DNA from 3 places in the Pseudomonas sp. GW821-FHT09C09 genome. Region 2 is predicted to be linked to each of the others. Evidence: riboswitches for the same ligand, from Rfam matches in the RefSeq annotation. Region 2 holds a riboswitch; each other region holds the start of a gene.
What was found. A riboswitch is a leader RNA that binds a small molecule or an ion and turns the genes downstream of it on or off. The one in region 2 is predicted to bind cobalamin.

Region 1: another riboswitch for cobalamin. It lies ahead of AC07NR_RS05630 (TonB-dependent receptor plug domain-containing protein); the one in region 2 lies ahead of AC07NR_RS08320 (CbtB domain-containing protein).
Region 3: another riboswitch for cobalamin. It lies ahead of cobO (cob(I)yrinic acid a,c-diamide adenosyltransferase); the one in region 2 lies ahead of AC07NR_RS08320 (CbtB domain-containing protein).

Annotation. Positions count from the first base shown of each region.
Region 1 covers NZ_JBWKPF010000002.1:117,367-124,726, reverse strand. Annotated here, with positions in the region: gene AC07NR_RS05655 (alpha/beta fold hydrolase) at 90-794, opposite strand; gene mug (G/U mismatch-specific DNA glycosylase) at 903-1,421, opposite strand; gene AC07NR_RS05645 (pirin family protein) at 1,495-2,394, opposite strand; gene AC07NR_RS05640 (DoxX family protein) at 2,479-2,916, opposite strand; gene AC07NR_RS05635 (LysR family transcriptional regulator) at 3,085-3,993, shown strand; cobalamin riboswitch at 4,028-4,233, shown strand; gene AC07NR_RS05630 (TonB-dependent receptor plug domain-containing protein) at 4,326-6,263, shown strand; gene AC07NR_RS05625 ((2Fe-2S) ferredoxin domain-containing protein) at 6,263-6,622, shown strand; gene AC07NR_RS05620 (ABC transporter substrate-binding protein) at 6,619-7,360, shown strand, end outside.
Region 2 covers NZ_JBWKPF010000002.1:736,487-743,846, forward strand. Annotated here, with positions in the region: cobalamin riboswitch at 756-975, shown strand; gene AC07NR_RS08320 (CbtB domain-containing protein) at 1,098-1,295, shown strand; gene AC07NR_RS08325 (CbtA family protein) at 1,307-2,008, shown strand; gene AC07NR_RS08330 (cobalamin biosynthesis protein) at 2,005-2,418, shown strand; gene cobM (precorrin-4 C(11)-methyltransferase) at 2,510-3,256, shown strand; gene nfuA (Fe-S biogenesis protein NfuA) at 3,401-3,985, opposite strand; gene AC07NR_RS08345 (acyltransferase family protein) at 4,076-5,110, opposite strand; gene AC07NR_RS08350 (fatty acid cis/trans isomerase) at 5,170-7,360, opposite strand, start outside.
Region 3 covers NZ_JBWKPF010000001.1:25,848-33,207, forward strand. Annotated here, with positions in the region: gene cbiB (adenosylcobinamide-phosphate synthase CbiB) at 1-247, opposite strand, end outside; gene bluB (5,6-dimethylbenzimidazole synthase) at 244-894, opposite strand; gene AC07NR_RS00150 (cobyrinic acid a,c-diamide synthase CobB) at 891-2,186, opposite strand; gene cobO (cob(I)yrinic acid a,c-diamide adenosyltransferase) at 2,183-2,794, opposite strand; cobalamin riboswitch at 2,876-3,101, opposite strand; gene AC07NR_RS00160 (hypothetical protein) at 3,268-3,852, shown strand; gene AC07NR_RS00165 (PQQ-dependent sugar dehydrogenase) at 3,919-5,232, shown strand; gene AC07NR_RS00170 (C40 family peptidase) at 5,301-5,837, opposite strand; gene AC07NR_RS00175 (C40 family peptidase) at 6,056-6,673, opposite strand; gene hda (DnaA regulatory inactivator Hda) at 6,888-7,360, opposite strand, start outside.

The sequences.
Region 1 (7,360 bases), 620 kb from region 2:
CCCTGATCGTGGCCATGTGTTGATCTTCATGACGATAGACGAATTCTGTCGCACGGATGGAAGATCAGACGGCCCTCACAGGCTTGCTCTCAAGCGCTCGAAACAAGTCCGGTGGTGATCGCAGCCACCCACTCGGGATTCTGCAACACCAGCGGCAACAAACCGTTATGACCCGCCTGCGGAACAACCCACAACTGCCGGTCCTGTGCCTGAGTTGCAGCGGCCAGGAGACGCTCGGGGATTTCCAACGGAATGACTTCGTCCCACTCCCCCGCAATCACCAGCAACCGGCCCTTGAACCGACCGAGAATGTCCCAGGCATCACTCGCCAGCCAGCTGCGGTGCTGGCGAATGATCGCCGAGAACTCAGGGCCGAACGGCACCTTGTACGCCTGCGGGGTGTAGATCCCGGGCACGACCAGGATCAGCATCCGGACATCCAGGATTTCGCTCAGGCGCACGGCGTTGTAGGCGCCCATGCTGATGCCGATCAGAGCGGTCGGCCTGGTTTCACTGTGCTCGATGACCGATAGCGACTGCTGATCGCGCCGCTGCAGGGAAGACTCGGCGAATACGCCCCCGGTTTGCCCATGCCCGATGCAGTCCAGCGCGGTGGAGCCTATGCCCTGCCCGTGCAATATCTGCCGCAGGTCTGCAAACACCTCTCGGCTGCGGGCACCGCCACCGTGGATGCAGAACAAATGCGGGCGACCGCTGCCCGGCAGCGTATCGGCGTAAAGCTTGTGGCTTTCGAACGGGACGATGAACTCGATTGCGGATTGGAGCGAATGCATGGATTGCGGGTTTCCTGGACGACAGGCCGGGTGCCATTGGGGCGATTGCTGCTCGGCGCGGAATTATGCCTGAGCGCACAGCACCGTTGATGAAAGTCACGCGGCGCTTTATCGCGATGCGCTCGACGCCAGATAAAGCGCTCGATACGCCGTCACCAGTTGGTCCTGATTGAACGCCAGATTGCGGCCGCTGGGGTTGGGCAGAATCCACACATTTGCCCTGCCGAATGTCGTGTCCTGTGCGCCCCATTCAAACGTTTTTTTCCCTGACAATCCGGCATAGGCAGCCTTGCCGAGAAACGCCACATAACGCGGGGCATAACGTTTGATCTTGCGCTCGAAGTTCGCCGCCGCTGCGGTGAATTCCTGCGCCGTCAGTTGATTCGCCCGCGCCGTCGGCCTTTCCACCACGGCAGTCAGCCCGCAGTGGTAATGCAGGATCGAGCGATCGTTTTCCGGACTGACCTCATGGGTTGTGAATCCGGCCAGATGCAACGTGCGCCAGAACCGATTGCTCCGCCCGGCGAAGTGATGTCCCTGCTCCGCCGCCAACAGACCGGGATTGATCCCGCAGAACACTACGGACAGGCCTTTGGTCAGGATGTCTTCAAGTTTTTCGCCCGCCATAAAAGCCTCTGCCACCCATGTTGTCGACAGTTATAGCCGTAGCGCCCGCATCATCAAATGACTTTTTACTGGACTACTTGAACACCGGCACCGCCCCCACTCCATCCGCCTGCTTGAGATACTCGCGCAACCGCGCGCCGATTTCCGCGATCTTCGCTTCGCCCTCTCGCAAGGCCTGCGGGTTGGTGTGCACGGAGTAGTTGCCCAATGCCAGATCGTAGGGATGAGGCTGCGCCGAGCCGATCACGAACACCGTGCCATCGCGCAGGGCCTTCAGAGTAACGGCACCGTTACCCGGTTCGAAGACCGCCATTTCACCCGCGCTGACCAGATCCGGTGTCGCCAGCAATCCACGGCTGACGCTCAGCCACAATGACTCGTGGCCTTCGGGTGGCGTGTAAGTCCAGGTTTCGCCGGCATTCAGCGTGACCAACAGATAGTTGATACCGGCAGGCGCCCGAACCGGGCTTTGCACGCCTTGATGAGCGCCGAGAATCACCCGCGCCGGGCCCACTTCAGGCATCGCGGCGGACTCCAGATACTGGCTGTCGACACGGGCGTTCTCCAGCTCCGGCGGCAAAGCCACCCACAATTGAAAACCCTGTATCCGCTGCGAAGTGCCCACCGACATTTCCTTGCCGTGCCACACCCCGCCGCCCGCGCGCATCCACTCGACGCCGCCGTAATCGATCATGCCCTTTCCCGATTCGGCGTCCTCGAAGCGCAGGTTGCCTTCGGTAATCACCGTCACGGTAGCGATCCCCGAATGCGGGTGCATCGGCATGTTGTGAATGAACGACGCCTCGCCTTCGAACAGGTCGAGGAATACGAAGGGCTTGATCAACTGGCCCAGATCCGAAGGGCTCATCAGTCGCACGATCGAGCCGTGTCCGCTGCCGCTGGTGCGGTAGCGCAGAGTGCGGTGAGTGACAGGTTCGCGGGTGTAGCCGGAGAGGTGTTGCTGAACGGTCATGATGATTACTCGATTCTGATGCGGGGAACGGCCAACAAACGGCAAAGCGCCGCGAGGGAACCAGTCCCTCGCGGCGCCCGGCTTTCAGCGGCGACGGGCGTCGAGGCTGAAGCGACCGGCACCGAAGGCCACGACTTGCAGCAGGCCGCCGGCCATGGCGATGTTTTTGAAGAAGTGGATGAACTGGTTCTGGTCAGCCAGCGCATTGTGGAAGGCCAGTGCGGTAAACACGCTGAATGTGGCCAGCACAGCGGCGACGGTGCGAGTACGGTAGCCGGCGATCAACGCCAGGCCACCACCGATTTCGACGATGATCGCCAGTGCCAGCGCCACTTGCGGCAGCGGCAGCCCCACCGAGCCGATGTAGCCGATCATCATGGCCGGCGCGGCCAGTTTGGAGAAACCGGAGAGGATGAAAATAACGCTGAGCAAGACGCGGCCGATCAAGGCAGCCGAGGCTTGTTTGGTGTCGGAAGCGTTCTGTACAGAAGTTGCTTGGGCGATGTTTGCAGAAGTAGCCATGGGAGAATTTCCTTCAATGGGGTCCGGTTCGACTTGAACCGTCCGGATGAAGAAATGTTGCGCCTCGGCAGCTCATCTGAATAGCCGTCTAATTTAGATCGTTACGTTCGATAAAATAGGTAAGCTGAACATCCAGTAAACGCCTCATGGCGACTCAAGGACACCGAAATGATCTCCGACCCAGGCACACCGACACTCGATCAACTGCGGGTCTTTCTCACCGTCGTCGAAGTCGGCAGCTTCGCCGCCGCCGCGCGCAAACTTCATCGGGCGACCTCGGTGATCAGCTACTCGATTGCCAACCTTGAGATGCAACTGGGCGTCACCCTGTTCGATCGTGAAACCACCCGCAAGCCGCAACTCACCGATGCCGGCCGTACCGTACTGGCCGAAGCCCGGACCATCGCCAACGGCGTGCATGGCTTGCGCGCCAAGGTCAAAGGCCTGCTGCAGGGGCTTGAGGCCGAAGTGCATGTGGTGCTCGACGTGATGTTGCCGGCCGAGCGTGTGGTCGATGCACTGAAATCCTTTCGCGAGAAATTCCCCACCGTTGCCCTGCATCTGCACATGGAAGCGCTCGGCGCCGTGACTGAACGGGTGATCAATCGCGGCGCGGTGGTGGGCGTCAGCGGGCCGATGAACGACGGCATCAACGGCATCGAAAGAATCGGCATCGGCAGCGTCGAGCTGATTCCGGTGGCCGCGCCGAATCATCCTTTGGCGACCGCCGAAGGCAATGTTCCCGGTGCCGGGCGCGAGCACACGCAACTGGTGCTGTCCGACCGCTCGCAACTGACCAAAGACAAGGAGTTTGCTGTGCTGAGCAACCGCACCTGGCGCCTGGCGGACCTGGGCGCCAAACACATGTTGCTGCGTGAGGGCATCGGCTGGGGCAACATGCCGAGGCCAATGATTCAGGAGGATCTGGACAGCGGCCGACTGGTACAACTGGATTTGTCGGAGTACGCCAGCGGGCAATACACCTTCGACGCCATCTACCGCACCGATGTGCCACCGGGCCCGGCAGCGCGGTGGTTGATCGAGCGCTTCGTTCAACAGAACACGCAAGTGGCTTGATCCGGCAAGTTGACGAGCGCCCGTCCGAATGTTCAGATGCCGCCCTGTTTCAGGTGTCCCATGCCGCCGTGCATGGGGTGAAACGGGAAACCGGTGCGTTCGTTTCGAACCAGTCCGGTGCTGCCCCCGCAACGGTAGGCGCGTGATGCTTTCGACATACCACTGTGGCCAGACGGCCATGGGAAGGTGAAAGCGTCCAGATGCGCGAGCCCGGAGACCGGCCTGAAATGCTGTTTGGCAAACTCCTGCGGTGGGCGGGCATGGGCCGGTGTCGGCTTGTGCGCGACGCCTTCTCCTGCATGCTCTTCTGCGAAGATCCTTTCGAGAAGACGATGATCAAACCTTTCAACACCAAGGCTCCATCCCTGTTGTTCGGCTGCCTGTTCAGCCCGCTGTTGCTGGCCGATGACGTGCCGCTCGAACTCACTCAGCAAATCGTTTCCGCGCCGTCCGTGGAGTCCACCACCGTGGCCGACATGGCGCAGTTCGGCAGCAAGGTCGAGATCGTCACCCGCGAGCAAATTGAACGTGCTGGCCCCAGCGCCGATGTCAGCCGCGTGATGCAGATGTTCATTCCCGGCCTGTACGTCGCGCCGAAAAACGGCCCGTTCGACTACGGCACCTATTCCCTGCTGGGCGGACGCAACGATGACACGCTGATCCTGCTCGACGGCGTGCGCCTGAACAATCGCCTGTACGGCGGTCTGTACCTGGACACCCTGCCGGCCAACGCCATCGAACGTATCGAAGTGCTCAAGGGCGGGCAAAGTCTGCTGTTCGGCACCCAGGCCGTGTCCGGCGTGATCAACATCGTCACCCGCAGCCCGCAGAGCCGCCAAGCCTCCGGCGAAGTGAACATGGGCGTGGATACCTTCGGCGGCACCACCGAGGATGCGCGGGTCGAGAACATCTTCACCAACGGTTTCGGCGACCTGGGCCTGCTGGCCTACGTCAGCCATAACGTTTCGGACGGCTATCAGCCGTTTCGCAATCGCGACATCAGAAACAGCAGCGAAAAGAACCGCGCCTACGAAGTCACGACCTTCGGCGCCAAGGCGATTCAGTCCTTCGGCGATGACACGCGCCTGGAACTGTTCTACCAATACGCCGACGCCAACCTCGACTTCGCTCGCCCGGTGGACAACCACAAGACTACCAACGACCGCATCCAGCAGATCGCCACGGCGACCTTCGAACAGAACGTCAATGAACGCTTGAGCTACTTCGTCAAAGGCCACATCAACGACTGGGACACCCGTTACACGCGCATCAACAACACCGCCGATGGCGGCACCCGGACCATCAACCACAACGACTACTGGGGCTTCACCGACTGGGGCGTGCAGGCCGAAGGCAAGGCCGAGTTGCCCGGCGGCCATGTGCTGGTGTTCGGCACGGATAATCAATGGTTCAAGGGTCAGGACGATGTATTGATCATCGACAACGACAAGGCCGAAGCCCACGCGTTCTACACCCAGTTGCGTCCGAAGATCGATGCCCTGCCCGACTGGCATCCGAGCATCGGTATCCGCCACGAAGCCATGAGCGGCGGCGACAGCGCCACGGTCGGCATGCTCACTTCGCTGTACGACCTCAATGAAAACTGGTCTGTTCGTGGCCAGTACGGCACGGCCTACAAACTGCCGAACGCCGAGCAACTGTTCGTCAACGAACCGGGTGATGAACTGGGCAACCGTAACCTGAAACCGGAGAAAAGCCGCAACGCCGAACTCGGTCTCGATTACAAAGGCTTGTTGATCGACCGCGAGTTCAGTGCCAGCGTCACCCTGTTCAAACGCAAGATCGATGACCTGATTACCCTCGATGACATCCAGTGGGTCAACGGCCAGGGGCGGATCCAGATGCGCGGTTTCGAGGCGGACGCGAAACTGGCGCTCAATCATCAATGGAGCCTGCAAGCGGACATGACCCGCAATCTGACCGAGTCCCGCGCGGGAGTGACGATCAATGATGTGCCGAGCTTCTTCGCCCGTTCGCGCATCGGTTACGAGTCGGTTGACCGGATGTGGGGCGCCGGCGGTGCGATCCGCTATATCCGCGATGTGATCAGCTCGAAACAGGTCGAGTACGGCCATTATTCGGTGGTGGATGCCGACGCTTATCGCTATCTCGACGGTGCCCACCAACACCGGTTGAGCCTGCTGGTGGAGAACCTGTTCGACCGCGACTACGTCACCAGCCGCTCGAACAACATCGACAACCTCGGACGGCCGTTCACCTCCGAAGTGCGCTACACGTACCGTTTCTGATGGCTGACATCAAAACCATCGACGGCGTCGATTCGCACCCGGACTGGTCGCACGTTCCCGAGCATGCGCGCCACGTGTTCCTCTGCACCGGCCCGCGCTGCACCCAGCGCGGCGCCTTGCAGCTATGGAAAACCTTGCGCCGGCACTTGCTGGCCCATGATCGCATCGAAACCCCGGGCGGCGTTTTGCTGACCCGCACGCATTGTCAGTTCCCGTGCAATCTCGGCCCGGTGCTGACGGTGTACCCGGAAACCTGCTGGTACGGCGTGCGTAGTCACGCCGATGCACAGCGACTGGTCGAAGTGCATCTGGTGGGCGGTGAAGTGGTCGAGGATCTGCTGATCAAGGAGCGCTCGTGAGAAGGCTGCGTTTTCTGGCCGCTGCCCTGTTTTGCGCTTCTCCGGTTCTGGCAGATGATTACCGCAATTGTGGCGAGACCTGGCACCTTCCGGCCTCGCCACCATCGCGGATTGTTGCGCTCAATCAGCATGCGGCCGATCTGGTGCTGGCGTTGGGCGCAGGCTCGGCGCTGGCGGGTGTGGCCTATCTGGATGATACCGGCGCGCCTCAGACCGAGTACTTCGGCGTGCCAGTGATCTCGCACCGTTATCCGTCGAGCGAGGTGCTGTACGCGCAGAAACCGGATCTGGTGGTCGGCGGGTTCGCCTCGGCCTTTGGCAACGGCGTGACGTCACGCAGCGGACTGGGGCACAACGGCGTGGCTTCGTATCTGCTGGAGTCGGCCTGCAACGGGCACTCGCGGGATTACTTTGAACACATTCGCAACGACCTCTTGACCCTTGGTGCCCTGCTGCACCGACAGCAGCGCGCTCGGGAACTGAGCGATGCGATGGATGCCGATCTGGAAAAGGCCAAGGCTTTAACCCGTCCGGGCAGGCCACTGTCAGTGTTCTACCTCGACAGCGAGGTCAACGGTCTCGACAGCGAAGGCCGGCGTGGTTTTGTCACCACTCTGCTGGCCGCCGCCGGGGCGCAAAACCTGTTCGCCGGCATCAACCAATACCGGGTGACCGTCAGCCGTGAAACCCTGCTCGCCACGGACCCGGACGTGATCCTGCTGGCCGACGCACACTGGT
Region 2 (7,360 bases):
GTTGACCGGTCAATGTTTGGATTGGGGGCATATCCGTTGCTGCGGTTATGGCCACTTAGGGTTCCGCCCTTACGGCGGGTCACTTTTGGCAAACGCCCGGAATGCCGGCCCAGCCAAAAGTAACCAAAAGGTCTGCGCCCTGACGTACGGCCCTCGCTGTGGCTCGGGTTCCTTCGCTCCGGGATCGATCCGGGGGCATCGCCTACGGTTTGCTTCGCTGCACCTCCTCTCGATGTGTTTGGCTTCGCCAAACGGTCGCTGCGCTCCCCCCCGGATCAATCCCTCCACTCAGCCTGCCGACGGGCCCTGCGATCAAAAGCTTTACTCGAGCTAACGCTCATCGTGGTGTGTGGTGCGTGGAGGGCTTTTGATCTGGCTTTTGATCTGGCCTTTGATGTGGCTTTTGATTTTTTGCCCCTTCGGCAGGCCGAACGGAGGTGTCCATCAGGGGGTAGGCGCGCAGCGCCGTGCGGCGAAGCCGCATACATCGAGAGGAGGTGCAGCGAAGCAAACCGTAGGCGATGCCCCCTGATGGACACCGTAGCGAGGGAACACTGAGCCTAAGCGAAGTGCCGTACGCCGGGGCCAAGACCTTTTGGTTACTTTTGGCTGGGCCGGCATTCCGGGCGTTTGCCAAAAGTGACTCGCTGTAAGAGCGAAACCGCCAGCGGCAGCTCCCGAAGCAACGGATATGCCCCCCCTATCCAAACACACCTCACCCCATTCAATTGACTAAAAACCCCAGCCCATGGTCTCCTACACAACTTGTTACGGGTGCCCTTCACAGGGTGAAACGGGAAACCGGTGAATCATGTGCTTTACTCTAAAGCCATGTCAGTCCGGTGCTGCCCCCGCAACGGTAAGCGAGAGAGCGTCAGATCCACTGTGCCCACGGCATGGGAAGGTGACGCTTGCAGGTCGGCCTGACGCCAACCCCTCGTGAGCCCGGAGACCGGCCCGCAACACACAGTGCGCACTTTGCGTCACTGAACATAACAAACCCGCGGTGGGCGGGCGCTGTTCGAACCTCTGCGTGCCCGACTCGCAGGGGCTTTCATGCGCTCCATTCACCCGCTGACACTCCAGAGGGAAGCGCCATGTCGATCATCAGCAGCACCGGCAGCAACACGGACAAAATCTCCAGCACCACTACCCTGAGCCAACGCCTGACCGCTGCGATCTTCGCGTCGATCCTGGGTGCCAGCCTGGTCTACTTCGCCGGTTTCTCGCACATCGAAGCGGTGCACAACGCCGCGCACGATACCCGCCACAGCGCCGCGTTTCCGTGCCATTGAGACCTGACGACATGATCAAGCGTATCGCGCAGACCGCAGGTTTCACCGGCCTTCTGGCCGCCCTGCTGCTGACCTTGCTGCAAAGCTTCTGGGTTTCGCCGCTGATTCTCCAGGCTGAAACCTACGAGAAGGCCGAGCCGGTGGCAGAAGTCCACGAACACGCCGCCGGCACCGCCGCCCACACCCACGATGCCGAAGCCTGGGAACCGGAAAACGGCTGGCAGCGCGTGGTCTCCACCACGGGCGGCAATCTGGTGGTTGCCGTAGGTTTCGCCCTGATGCTGGCGGGCCTGTACACCCTGCGTGCGCCGACCAAAACCTCGCAAGGCCTGCTCTGGGGTCTGGCGGGTTACGCGACGTTCGTACTCGCTCCAACACTGGGCCTGCCACCTGAGCTGCCAGGCACCGCCGCCGCTGACCTGGCTTCGCGCCAGATGTGGTGGATCGGCACTGCTGCTTCGACCGCTGTCGGCCTGGCGCTGATAGCATTTGGCGGCAACTGGCTGTTGAAGATCCTCGGCGTGGCGATCCTCGCTGTGCCGCACGTGATCGGCGCGCCGCAGCCGGTAGTGCACTCGATGCTCGCCCCGGAAGCGCTGGAAGCCCAGTTCAAAATCGCTTCGCAGCTGACCAACGTGGCGTTCTGGCTGGCCCTGGGCCTGATCAGCGCCTGGTTGTTCCGTCGCAAAAGCGATGGTCAATACCACGCATGACCGATGACAGCGCAGCGCCGACCTTCGTGGTCGGCCTGGGCTGCCAGCGCGGCTGCCCGGCCAGTACGCTGCGCGCCTTGCTCGACCAGGCCTTGCAAGCCCATCGCATCGAACTCGAAGCTGTCAAGGCTTTGGCGAGCATCGACCTGAAACGCGACGAACCCGGCCTGCAGGAACTGGCGGCACAACTGGCGCTGCCGTTGCTGTACTTCAGCAGCGAAGAACTGGCCAGTTATCAGCAACGACTGAGTCACCATTCACAAATCGCTTTCGAACGCACCGGCTGCTATGGCGTGGCGGAAAGCGCTGCTTTGGCGCTCGCCGAACAACTGATCCAGGCCCCGGCAAAACTGCTGATTTCCCGGCAAAAGTACGCCCAGGCAACTCTGGCATTGGCCGGCGCGGCGTAAATTCCCGATAATCCCCGCTTTCGATCATGAGCATTGTTCATCTGAAGTGCTCTTGAAGCCTCGATCCGCCCTACTTTCACAGGATCCAACGATGACCGTTTACTTCATCGGCGCCGGCCCCGGCGACCCGGAATTGATCACTGTCAAAGGCCAGCGACTGATCCGCAGCTGCCCGGTGATCATTTATGCAGGTTCGCTGGTGCCGGCGGCGGTACTGGAAGGTCATTCGGCAGAAACCGTGGTCAACAGCGCCGAACTTCATCTGGAACAGATCATCGACCTGATCAAGACCTCCCACGCCAAGGGCCAGGATGTAGCGCGGGTGCATTCGGGCGATCCGGGCCTGTATGGCGCCATCGGCGAGCAGATTCGTTATCTGCGCGAGATGCAGATCCCGTTCGAAATCATCCCCGGCGTAACTGCAACCGCTGCCTGCGCGGCGTTATTGGGCGCCGAACTCACGTTGCCGGACATCTCGCAAAGCGTGATCCTGACCCGTTATGCGGACAAGACTGCGATGCCTGTCGGGGAAGAACTGGGCAACCTGGCGCAGCACGGGGCGACCATGGCGATTCATCTGGGGGTCAATCACCTGCAGAAGATTCTCGCCGAGCTGTTGCCGCATTACGGCGCGGATTGCCCGATTGCAGTGATCCACCGGGCGACGTGGCCGGATCAGGACTGGGTCGTCGGGACACTGGAGGATATTGCCGAGAAGGTGGCGGCCAAAGGCTTTCGGCGTACGGCGCTGATTCTGGTCGGGCGGGTATTGGGCAGCGATCATTTCAGTGAGTCGTCGCTGTATCGCGCGGGGCATGCACATTTGTATCGGCCCTGAAGCCGCTTCGCGAGCAAGCTCGCTCCCACACTGGGAATGCGATCCGATGTGGGAGCGGGCTTGCCCGCGAAGGCGTCATTGAATCTCACGCATAAAAAAACGGCGCTCACGGGGCGCCGTTTTTTTATGGTTGCAGCGAACGCCTTAGTAGTAGGCGTTTTCTTTCTGCGTGTGGTCGGTCACGTCGCGAACGCCCTTGAGCTCCGGAATACGCTCGAGCAAGGTGCGCTCGATACCTTCCTTCAGGGTCACGTCCGCCTGGCCGCAGCCCTGGCAACCGCCGCCGAACTGCAGCACGGCAATGCCGTCTTCAACCACATCGATCAGGCTGACCTGACCACCGTGGCTGGCCAGCCCCGGGTTGATTTCGGTTTGCAGGTAATAGTTGATGCGCTCGTTGATCGGGCTGTCGGCGTTGACCATCGGTACTTTGGCGTTAGGCGCCTTGATGGTCAGCTGACCGCCCATGCGGTCGGTGGCGTAGTCGACGACAGCATCGTCGAGGAACGCTTCGCTGAACGAGTCGATATAGGCAGTGAAGCTTTTCAGCCCCAGCGCGGTATCTTCAGGTTTCTCTTCGCCCGGCTTGCAGTAGGCAATGCAGGTTTCGGCGTACTGGGTGCCAGGCTGGGTGATGAAGACGCGGATGCCGATGCCCGGGGTGTTCTGCTTGGACAGCAGATCGGCCAGGTAATCATGGGCGGCGTCGGTAATGGTAATAGCGGTCATGGAAACTCCTCGCAGGCTTGGGCGGAGTTTACGCCAATCGGCGCGCGGCACAAAGTCCCAGTATTTACGTAGGAATAGTTCGCAAATCGGCTAAGCGCCAAGTTCGCCGTCAATCCGCGCTTTAAGCCACTGATAGCTGCGCTTTTCTATCCATTCGTAGCTCAGCCACGAACCGATACCGATGGCCAGCGCACAGACAAAAAACATCAAATACGGGTTGATCCCAAAGCGTCTGGCCAGATAAGCGCCGGCCGACAGCACCAGCACGTGCATCAGATACACCGAGTACGAACAGTCGCCCAGAAGCTTCAGCAGCCTGTTGCGTTCGACATAACGCTCCAGCGCCATGCATCCCATGACCAGCACCGCGCCGGGCACGCCCCAATTGAGCAATCGGGGTTCCGGTGGCAGGTGATAGATCGCCAGCAACGCCGCACCGATCCCCAGCAGCGGCAGCCAGAGCGCCGGGCCGATCCCCAGCAGCGGCAGCCAGAGCGCCGGGCCGATCCAGCCGCGACGATAGAGCATGCCGATGCCGATCCCCAGCAGGAATTCGTAAACGATGTCCGAGCGATAAAACTCGCTGACCCAGCCAAACCCGGTCCAGGCCTGACACACCGCATACAACAGCGCCGCAACCACCAGCAAACGGACTTGCAGCCGAAACAACAGTGCCCAGGCGAACAACACGTAGAACAGCATTTCGTAATTCAGCGTCCAGCCGACATTCAGGGTCGGATAGATCCCGTAGCCACCGGGGTTTTCGGTCGGGATGAACAGCAACGACAGCAGTAAATGACGCCAGTCCACCGTCTGATCCGGCAGCAGCGGCCGGGCAAACACCACCAGCAACGCCATCAGCACGGTGTAGAGCCAATACGCCGGAACAATCCGAAACAGCCGATACAGCAGAAACCGCGCCGGCGGCAGCGCCTTGCCTTCGGTGGACAGGAAAATCACCAGCCCGCTGATCACGAAGAAGATATCGACGCCCACGGCGCCCTTGTCGATGAACAGCTGCCCTATCGGCCCGCGCGCCTCGAAGTCGAAGAAAATCTGCATGAAGTGATGGCAGACCACTGCCCACGCGGCGAGCGCTCGCAGGGCCTGCACTGAAATCAACATCGATGGTGCTCCCGATCCCGTACTCCACAGGATTGGGACAGCGGCCATCGTTCAAACGATCAAAGATTCTCGTACCGGTTCATGTCCAGCACACCCTCTTCCACCGGGTCGGTTTCGTGGATGTACTGGCTCAGGTCATGGAAATAGAACCAGAACTGCGGATGGCTGCGGCGGATGCCCCAGCGTTCGACGATCTTCTCGAACTGTGGCGCATCCTTGGCGCTTTCCATGGCATCGACAAACGCCGGCACCTGGTCCGCCGGGATGTTGAACATGAAGTTCGGATAACTGCTGAGCACGCCCGGGTAGATGGTCAGAGTATCGAGCCCCGGCTGATAGCGCAGCGACTCACCGAGCAGGAACGCCACGTTGCTGTGGGCGCGGTTGCGAAGCAGGCTGTAGACCTCGCGTTTGCCGCTGCGGGTTTCGATGCGCAACATGGTCGCTTCCGGCAGTTGATCGATCACCTTCAGCCCCGCTGCAGGACGCGCCGTCAGGCGGCTCAGGGCCTGTTCGGCATTTTGCAGCGCCGGATCGATGTTCGGCCGCGAGCAATAGGCATCCACGCAGCGGTTGATCGGATCGGGCCGCGCGTTGAGGTCGCCGTAGCGAGCGAGCAACTGCATGGCGAAGTCATGTTTCGGGTCCTTTTCGTCGAGTTTCAGCGCGGTCGGCTTGTCATCATCGATGGACTCGTAATCCAGCCACATCTTGAACTGGCCGCTGCTCTGGTACCAATCGTCGAGGTAATCCTCGCGGGAGTCTGCCGGCATCAGGCGCAGGAAGTTCTGTTCGGCGCCGTTGCGGATCAAGTCGAAGTACAGCCGGGTCTGCGCCTGATGGGAGACGTTGCCGAACACGTCGAAATTGACTGCCAACTGGTAATAGGTGCGTTCGAGCAACGGATAGTCGAACAGCCACATGGTCTGCGGCACCTCACCGATCAGGCCTTTGGTCACCGAGGCGCTGTCGAAGTGGCGGAAGATGCTCAACAGTGCATTGTCGTTGCCCGCCCACAGGGTCGACCAGCTCGGCGCCGGTTGATCCGCGTAGCTATCCCGGCGCAGGGCTTCGTATTTGTTGCGCTTGTTGCGGTAGTCGTGCCACAGGCTCAGGACGCTGCCGACATCGTCGTTCTGCCCCGGCATGGCCAGCAACGGCGTGGCCTGGCCGCGATAGTTCGGGTCGGTGATGTACAGGTCGTGTTCCGGGGCCTGGAACAGCGCCCAGAAGTTGTCGCGAATCACGTCGGTCGCGATCTGCCCACGGCACACCGGGCCGCGAATGAAGGTACGCACGAAGTATTCGGCGTTATCGAGCATGAACTGATACCGCGCCTGCGCCGGAATCGCCTCGAAGGTGGCGAACGGGTTGGCGCGGCTCTGCGGCCCGTAGCCCGGCAGAGCATGCACCTGCCAGTTGCCGTTGTAGAACAGGCTCTTGACCCGCGCCATCTTTGCCGCGCTCAGCGGATAGGTGATGTGGGTCTTGTGCACGATCACGCCCTGCACCGGCCACAGGCGGTAATACACCTGGGTGCCCGGATCGTCATTGGGACGGCGGGTGGCGATCAGATCGATCGGCTGACCGGTGGGCGTGCGCGAACGCACCCACTGGAAGAAATGCCCCGGCTCGCCGTCCTTGAAGTAGATGTGCGCCAGGAACCAGTGTTCGAACAGCCAGCGCCCGACCAGGCTTTCCCGCGCACCTGGCTGGTTGAGCAGGTTTTCCCACTGCACGATCTGCAGCGCTTCCTTGGCACTCGGCGCCAGGCCTTGCTCATCGATCGGCGCGCCGGACGCCAGCCAGCGCTGCAATGTCTGGTATTGCTGATCGGTCAGGCCGGTCACCGCCAGCGGCATACCCTCTTTCGGGTGAGCACCGGCATAGCCGTCGAACTCAGCGGGCATCGCACACATGTTTTCCCGTTGCAGGCCGAGGACGATGTCTTCCGGCAGTTTGGCGTTGGGTGTCAGCGGCGTTTTGTGCCCCAGTTCCAGCATGCGCGCCATCAGTGCGGCCTGGCTGCCCTGGGCGTCGAGCACCGAATAGAAGTCTTTCTGTTGCCAGGCGCGTTTGCCAAAAGCGTCGTAGAACAGCCGCGTGGTCGGCGCTGCCTGAGTGCGCTCGCCATCGTAGACCGGCATCTTGCTCGCGCCACGGGCCGCGCCTTCACCGCTGCCCAGGTTCAATTGGCAGGCAGAGTCGTAGCACGCATGGCAGGCCACGCACTTCTCGGTGAAGATCGGC
Region 3 (7,360 bases), on a different contig from region 2:
CGACGATCTCGACGATCCAGCCCACATAAGGCGCCCAGGACAATGCCGTGGCAAGCAGGGTCAGTGGCAGCACCGCGATCACCCACGCGGTGACACCATGGCTGCGCCAGCCGCGCCCGCCGGTGTTGAATCGTTGCTCGATGCGCGCGGCAAAATTGCCGAACGCCACCAGCGGATGCCAGCGTTTCGGTTCACCCAGCAGCGCGTCCAGCGCAACCGCGGCGACACTCAGCAACGCCACACTCATTGACTCACTCCCCAGAAATTTTCATACAGCAGCTCATTGAGCGGACGCGCCTGCGCCCACCCTTCGAGTACCAGCATCGGCGCCGGATAGAATTCCTTGACCGGCCCCAGACAAAGAACCGCCAGCGGCTTGGCCCCGGCCGGCAGTTGCAGCAGATCGGCCAGCGCCTGCGGTTCGAACAGCGACACCCAGCCCATGCCCAGACCTTCGGCGCGCGCCGCCAGCCACAGGTTCTGGATCGCGCAGGACAATGAGGCCATGTCCATTTCCGGCAGCGTGCGGCGGCCGAAAATGTGCCGCTCGCGATCGTCCATCAAGGCTGCAACCAGCACTTCCGCGCAGTCATTGATGCCTTCGACCTTGAGCTTCATGAACTCGTCGCTGCGTTCGCCGAGGGCTTCGGCGGTGCGTACGCGCTCTTCTTCCACAAGATTCTGGATCTGTCCGCGCAAGGTGCGGTCGCTGATGCGGATGAAGCGCCACGGCTGCATCAGGCCGACGCTCGGTGCCTGATGGGCGGCTTCAAGCAATCGGCGCAGCAATTCAGGGTCGACCGTGCCGCCACTGAAGTGGCGCATGTCGCGGCGTTCGGCGATGGCGCGGTAGACCGCTGCGCGCTCGGTTTCAGTGAAGGCGTTGTCGGTCATGGCACCAACAGTGCGGCAATCGCCGACGGGTTCGACGGAAAATAAAAGTGCACGTACGAGGCAGTCATCCGCCCTTCCCGATACACCGCTTCTGCACCGCGCCCGCCATTGGGGCTGTGGCCTCGGGCAATCGGCGTCAGTTCGGTGGTGGTCAGGGAGTGGTGATAGGTGTGGCCACGCAGCAAGCCTTCCGGCAATTCGACGGATTGCAGGGCCAGGGCTGCCAGACGCTTCTGCATCACCGCATCACCTTTGAGCAACCCGACCAGTTCGGCGCGGGTGCCTTCGACATCGGTCAGCGAATCCAGCAGATAGAGCATGCCGCCACATTCGGCGAGCAGCGGTTTACCGGCGGCGTGATGCGCGCGGATCGCTTTGAGCATGTCGGCATTCTGCGACAAGGCAACGTGGTGCAATTCCGGATAGCCGCCGGGCAGGTACAAGCTGTCGGCTTCGGGCAATTGCGTATCGCGGATCGGCGAGAAGAAACTCAATTCCGCACCCATCGCCCTTAGAAGGTCGAGACTGGCGCCGTAGGTGAAGGCGAAGGCTTCGTCACGGGCGACGGCAATCCGCACGCCTTCGAGCAGTCTTTCGGTCTTCACGACTTCAGGTGCAGCGAACTCCACGGCCGGTGGCAGCGCTACCTCGCAAGTGCCGGCCAGCGCTTCGGCGGCGGCGTCGAGACGTACATCGAGATCATTGAGTTCACTGGCCTGCACCAGGCCGAGATGGCGGCTTGGCAGTTCGATCCCGGTTTCCCGGGACAACGCGCCGTACCAGCGCAAACCTTCGGTGAGACTGCCTTCGAGTAATTGCGCGTGACGCACCGTGCCGACGCGGTTGGCCAGCACGCCGGCGAACGGCAAGTCCGGCTGATAACGCGCCAGGCCCAGCGCCAAGGCACCGAAAGTCTGGGCCATGGCCGTGCCGTCGATCACGCCGAGTACCGGCACGCCGAAATGCCGCGCCAGATCGGCGCTCGACGGCGTGCCATCAAACAGGCCCATCACGCCTTCGATCAGGATCAGATCGGCTTCGGCAGCGGCTTCCCACAACAGACGACGGCTTTCCTGCTCGCCAACCATCCACATGTCCAGTTGGTAGACCGGCGCACCGCTGGCGCGCTCAAGGATCATCGGGTCGAGAAAGTCCGGGCCGCACTTGAACACGCGGACCTTGCGGCCCTGATTGCGGTGCAAACGGGCCAGCGCGGCGGTGACGGTGGTCTTGCCCTGGCCGGAGGCCGGCGCGGCGATCAGTACCGCCGGGCAGTGACGTGGTTGATTCAAAGTTCGACGCCTTTCTGCGCTTTGATACCGGCCTGGAAGGCGTGCTTGATCATGCCCATTTCGGTGACGGTGTCGCCCATCTCGATCATTTCCGGCTTGGCAGCGCGACCAGTGACGATCACATGCTGCATCGGCGGACGGGCCTGCAGATCGCTGAGCACCTGATCCAGATCGAGGTAACCGTGCTTGAGGGCGATGTTCAGCTCATCGAGCACCACCAGACCGATCGACGGATCACGCAGCAGCTCGCGGGAGACTTCCCATGCAGCCTCGGCGGCGGCGATGTCGCGCTGGCGGTCCTGGGTTTCCCAAGTGAAGCCTTCACCCATCACATGAAAACGCACCTGCTCCGGGAAACGGCGGAAAAACAATTCTTCGCCGGTGCTGTTACGGCCCTTGATGAACTGCACCACGCCGCACTGCATGCCATGGCCCATGGCGCGGGCGAGCATGCCGAACGCCGAGCTGCTTTTGCCTTTGCCGTTGCCGGTCAGCACCAGCACCAGGCCGCATTCGTCGGGCGAATTGGCGATGCGCTCGTCGATCACGGCTTTTTTGCGCTGCATGCGCGCCAGGTGGCGCTCGTCGCGTTCGGGGGAATCAGTCATGGGGGAGCTCTCCGTTGAGGCTGGATAACGGCGGGCAGGCACAAGAATAGACGGCAACAAGCCTGGCATCGCCCACCGTGATGCCGCTGGATGGATCAGGCCGGTCTCCGGGCTCATGAGCGGCGTTCGCCTGGCTGCGCGCCTTCCCGCTTTGCAGCAGTGGCATTAGGCGCAGCTTTTACTCATTTACCGTTGCGGGGGCAGCGCCGGGATCGTGATGGTTCTTCGCTTGAAGACAATCCTCACCGGCTTCCCTGTTTCACTCTGTCGACAGCGGTCACAGAGCACCTGAAACAAGCCGCGAAGGTTAGAGGGTTGGGGGTGGAGCGTCAAATGAAGAGGGGGTCGTGCGGCAAATAACTGCCGCCGATCAATTATCTGACGCCAATCTTGTGCCACACTGTCAGCAGTGATATCAAAGAGCCATGCTTTTTGACTGCAGAGAGCACATCACAATAACAAGGGAGAGCACCATGCAAGGCATGATCATCAGCAATCCGCGGCTGGAATTCCTGCGCCCGGTGCTGGAACGATGGTTTGACTGTATCGACCGCTACAACGCCGTGCGCGGCGACAACGACACACCCTACTGGCACGACGAAAAAGCCAACCTCGGCCTGCTGTCCGCCGCCGCATGGATGGCCGAACTGGTGACCCTGCGCGACACCGCCACGCGCAAACAGAACGAGGAAGGCGAGCGCAATGCCCGGGCCGACCTGTTCCTGGCCGGCGCCGAAGATCGCGCCTACATCCAGGCAACCCAGCGCTGGCCGCGCGTCACCAGCCTGAATCTGACTCAGGCCCTGGCCGATATCACCAGCGATGCCAAGCGCATCAGCTACGCCAGCGATCTCAAACTCGGCTGCCTGTTCGTCGCCCCACAGAAAGCCCAGCACAGCGCCAGCCCGGAAGAACTGCAGGACATGGTCGACGACCTGCAAAAGGAACACACCTGCGCCGTCGCCTGGTACTTCCCGTACGCCTATCGCAAATTGCGCAGCGAGGCCGGCAACTATCACCCCGGCATTGCCGTGCTGTTCAAGGAGGCACGCGGCTGAGGGGTTGAACCATCGGGCTGGTGTGCTTCTCTATGATTAGGAATGCATTCATAGGGAAGATCAGTAATGCGCAAGCCCCACCTCGTTTTCGTCATCGCACTCGCCGGAGGGCTCACCGCCTGTGGTGAATCCTCCAGCCTGCAAGTCTCGGACGGCACCGGCCCGTCCCCCAAGCTGCCCGAACCGAACAAGACCCTGATCCCGACGGTGAACATCGCCCCGGCGATCGGCTGGCCGGCCGGCGCGAAACCGACGCCAGCGGCAGGCACTCAGGTGGCGGCGTTTGCCGAGAATCTCGATCACCCGCGCTGGCTCTACGTGCTGCCCAACGGCGATGTGCTGGTGGCGGAAACCAATGCCCCGGCAAAACCGGACGACGGCAAAGGCATACGCGGCTGGGTGATGAAAAAAGTCATGGGCCGCGCCGGTGCCGGCGTACCGAGCCCGAACCGCATCACCCTGCTGCGTGATGCCGATCACGACGGCGTGGCCGAGACGCGCACGGTGTTTCTGCAGAACCTGAATTCGCCGTTCGGCATGACCCTGGTCGGCAACGATCTTTACGTCGCCGACACCGACCGCCTGCTGCGCTTTCACTACGAACCCGGCACGACCGAGATCAAGAGCCAACCGATCAAGGTCGTGGACCTGCCGGGCGGCCCGCTCAACCATCACTGGACCAAGAACGTCATTGCCAGCAAGGATGGCAGCAAGCTGTACGTCACCGTCGGTTCGAACAGCAACGTCGGCGAAAACGGCCTGGATCAGGAAGAAGGTCGCGCGGCGATCTGGGAGGTGGATCGAGCGACCGGCAATCACCGGATCTTCGCTTCGGGCATCCGCAACCCCAACGGCCTGGCCTGGGAGCCGAAAAGCGGCGCGCTGTGGACAGCGGTAAACGAGCGGGACGAGATCGGCAGCGATCTGGTGCCGGACTACATCACCTCGGTCAAGGATGGCGGTTTCTATGGCTGGCCGTTCAGCTATTACGGCCAGCACGTCGATGTCCGCGTCGAGCCACAAAACCTGGACCTGGTGGCCAAGGCCATCGCTCCGGATTACGCCGTCGGCCCGCACACTGCCTCACTGGGCCTGACCTTCGCCGAGGGCAACACGCTGCCGGCGCAATTCAAGGAAGGCGCCTTCATCGGCCAGCACGGCTCGTGGAACCGCAAGCCGCACAGTGGCTACAAGGTGATCTTCGTGCCGTTTGCCGCCGGCAAGCCGAGCGGAACGCCGGTGGATGTGCTGACCGGTTTCCTCGACAAGGACGAAAACGCTTTGGGTCGCCCGGTTGGCGTGGTGATTGATCAGCAAGGCGGATTGCTGGTAGCCGATGACGTGGGGAACAAGGTGTGGCGGGTGTCGGCGGCCAAATAGCCCAAGCCCTGAAACAAAAAAACCGTGGGAGCCAATGTGCTCCCACGGTTTTTTATTGATTCGCAGCTTTACGGGTTGTGCGCCAGGTGCTCCGGCTGCAGAACGCGCTTGGCACTCAGATAGGCTTTCTGCCAATACGCTTTCGAAAGGCTGTCCAGCTTCACCGTACCGCCGGTGGCCGGGGCGTGAACGAAGCGCCCTTCCCCGACGTAGATCCCCGCATGACTGACCTGAGAGCCGCCGTTGGTGGCGAAGAAGATCAGGTCGCCGGTCTGCAGCCCTTCCTTGCCGACATTCGGCGCCTGCATGACGATCATCTCGCGGGTCGAGCGCGGCAGGCTGATGCCCGCAGCGTCGCGGTAAACGAAACCGATCAGACCACTGCAATCGAAGCCCGAGTCCGGCGTGTTGCCGCCCCAGCGATAAGGCGTACCCACCAGCCCGAGCGCGCGGAACAGCACGTCTTCGGCAGCGGGAGAGAAAGCCTGGGAGGATCCGAACACAATCGGCGCGCGAACCACGGGGGCTGGCGGCGGAGTGCGGCTGGCGCAAGCGCTGAGCAGCGCTGCGAAGAACATCAGGGCAAGGCGGGCCGTCATCGTCATAAGCAGAACATCCTGATCTGGCTGCGGCTTTTACTGCCGATTCGACAGAAAACAAAACCGCCTGCGTTGGGACGCAGGCGGTTTGCCATCAATATAGATCAGGATTCTAGCGGCTACGCGGCAAACTTCAAGTAAGACTTTAACTTCACCTTGTAAAGTTTAAGTCTATTGCCTCTGAAGGACCGCCTGTCGCCACGAGCGTGGCGACAAAAGCGTGATTACTTGCGAGCGGTAACCACGGTTGGAGCGTTCGCCAAAGCGCGCTTCGCTTCGATGAAGGTCTTGCTCCAGTAGCTGTCACCCAGGCTGTCGATACGGACACCGCCGCTGCGACGACTGCTGGAGTGAATGAACTGATTGTCGCCCAGGTAGATCCCGGCGTGGCTGACACGACCGCGACGACCATTGGTGGCGAAGAACAGCAGATCGCCCGGCTCGAGGTTGCCGCGCGATACCAGCGGAGCATCCACGTTGATCATTTCGCGGGTGGAGCGCGGCAGGTTCATGCCGGCTTCTTCGCGGAACAGGTAGCCGATGAAACCGCTGCAATCGAACCCGGCTTCAGAGGTGCCGCCAAAACGGTAACGGGTACCGATCAGAGACATGCCGCGTTCAAGAATGCTGTCGGCCAGAACCGGAAGCTGGTAAGGCTTCTTGCCGTTGAAAGCGGCCAGTTCCTTTTCGGTGTCCAGCTCTTCCTGGTAAATAACGGAAGACTGGGCGGTGGCAGAATTTTTAGCCTGTTGTTGCTGCTCTTGAACAGGTGAATGAGCAGCGCAACCGAACAACAGGGTGACGAGTGCGAGAGGCACGAGGGGTGCGAAGCGCTTTAGCATGGGCACGACCGTGGCTGATAGTTGTAAAGAAGCCGAGACTATGCCCGCTATCAGCCTCATTTGCAAATTCAATCGATCTTTTTGTGACTTCCCGGTTTCTCGTTTACATCTAAGCGCTTAAGCCTATTTGAATCGAGACGCGGCCTGCGCAATGCACAGGAAAGCGGATTTTCTGGCGCCTGAAATATGCCGAAACCCGCTGAAAGCCCCGGTTTTACCAGCCCAGGGTTTCTTTCAGGAAGGGAATGGTCAGCTTGCGTTGAGCCTGCAAAGAGGCCTGATCGAGCTGTTCGAGCAGGTCAAAAAGCGCGCTCATGCTGCGGGTGCCGCGAGTCAAAATAAAATGCCCGACTTCGTCGGTCAGATGCAGACCACGACGGGATGCGCGCAATTGCAGGGCACGCAATTTGTCTTCATCGGAGAGAGGACGCATCTGGAAAATCAGCGCAAGGGTCAGGCGCGATTTCAAGTCAGCCAGTTTTACCGGCAATTCACGCGGCGAGGTGGAGGCGGCGATCAGCAATCGACGACCACTGTCGCGCAGACGGTTGAACAGGTGAAACATCGCCTCTTCCCAGTCGGGCTTGCCGGCGATCACCTGCAAGTCGTCCAGGCAGACCAGTTCGTACTGTTCGAGGTTGTCGAGGATTTCGATGCCGCGATCCATCAATTCGGCGAGCGGCAGGT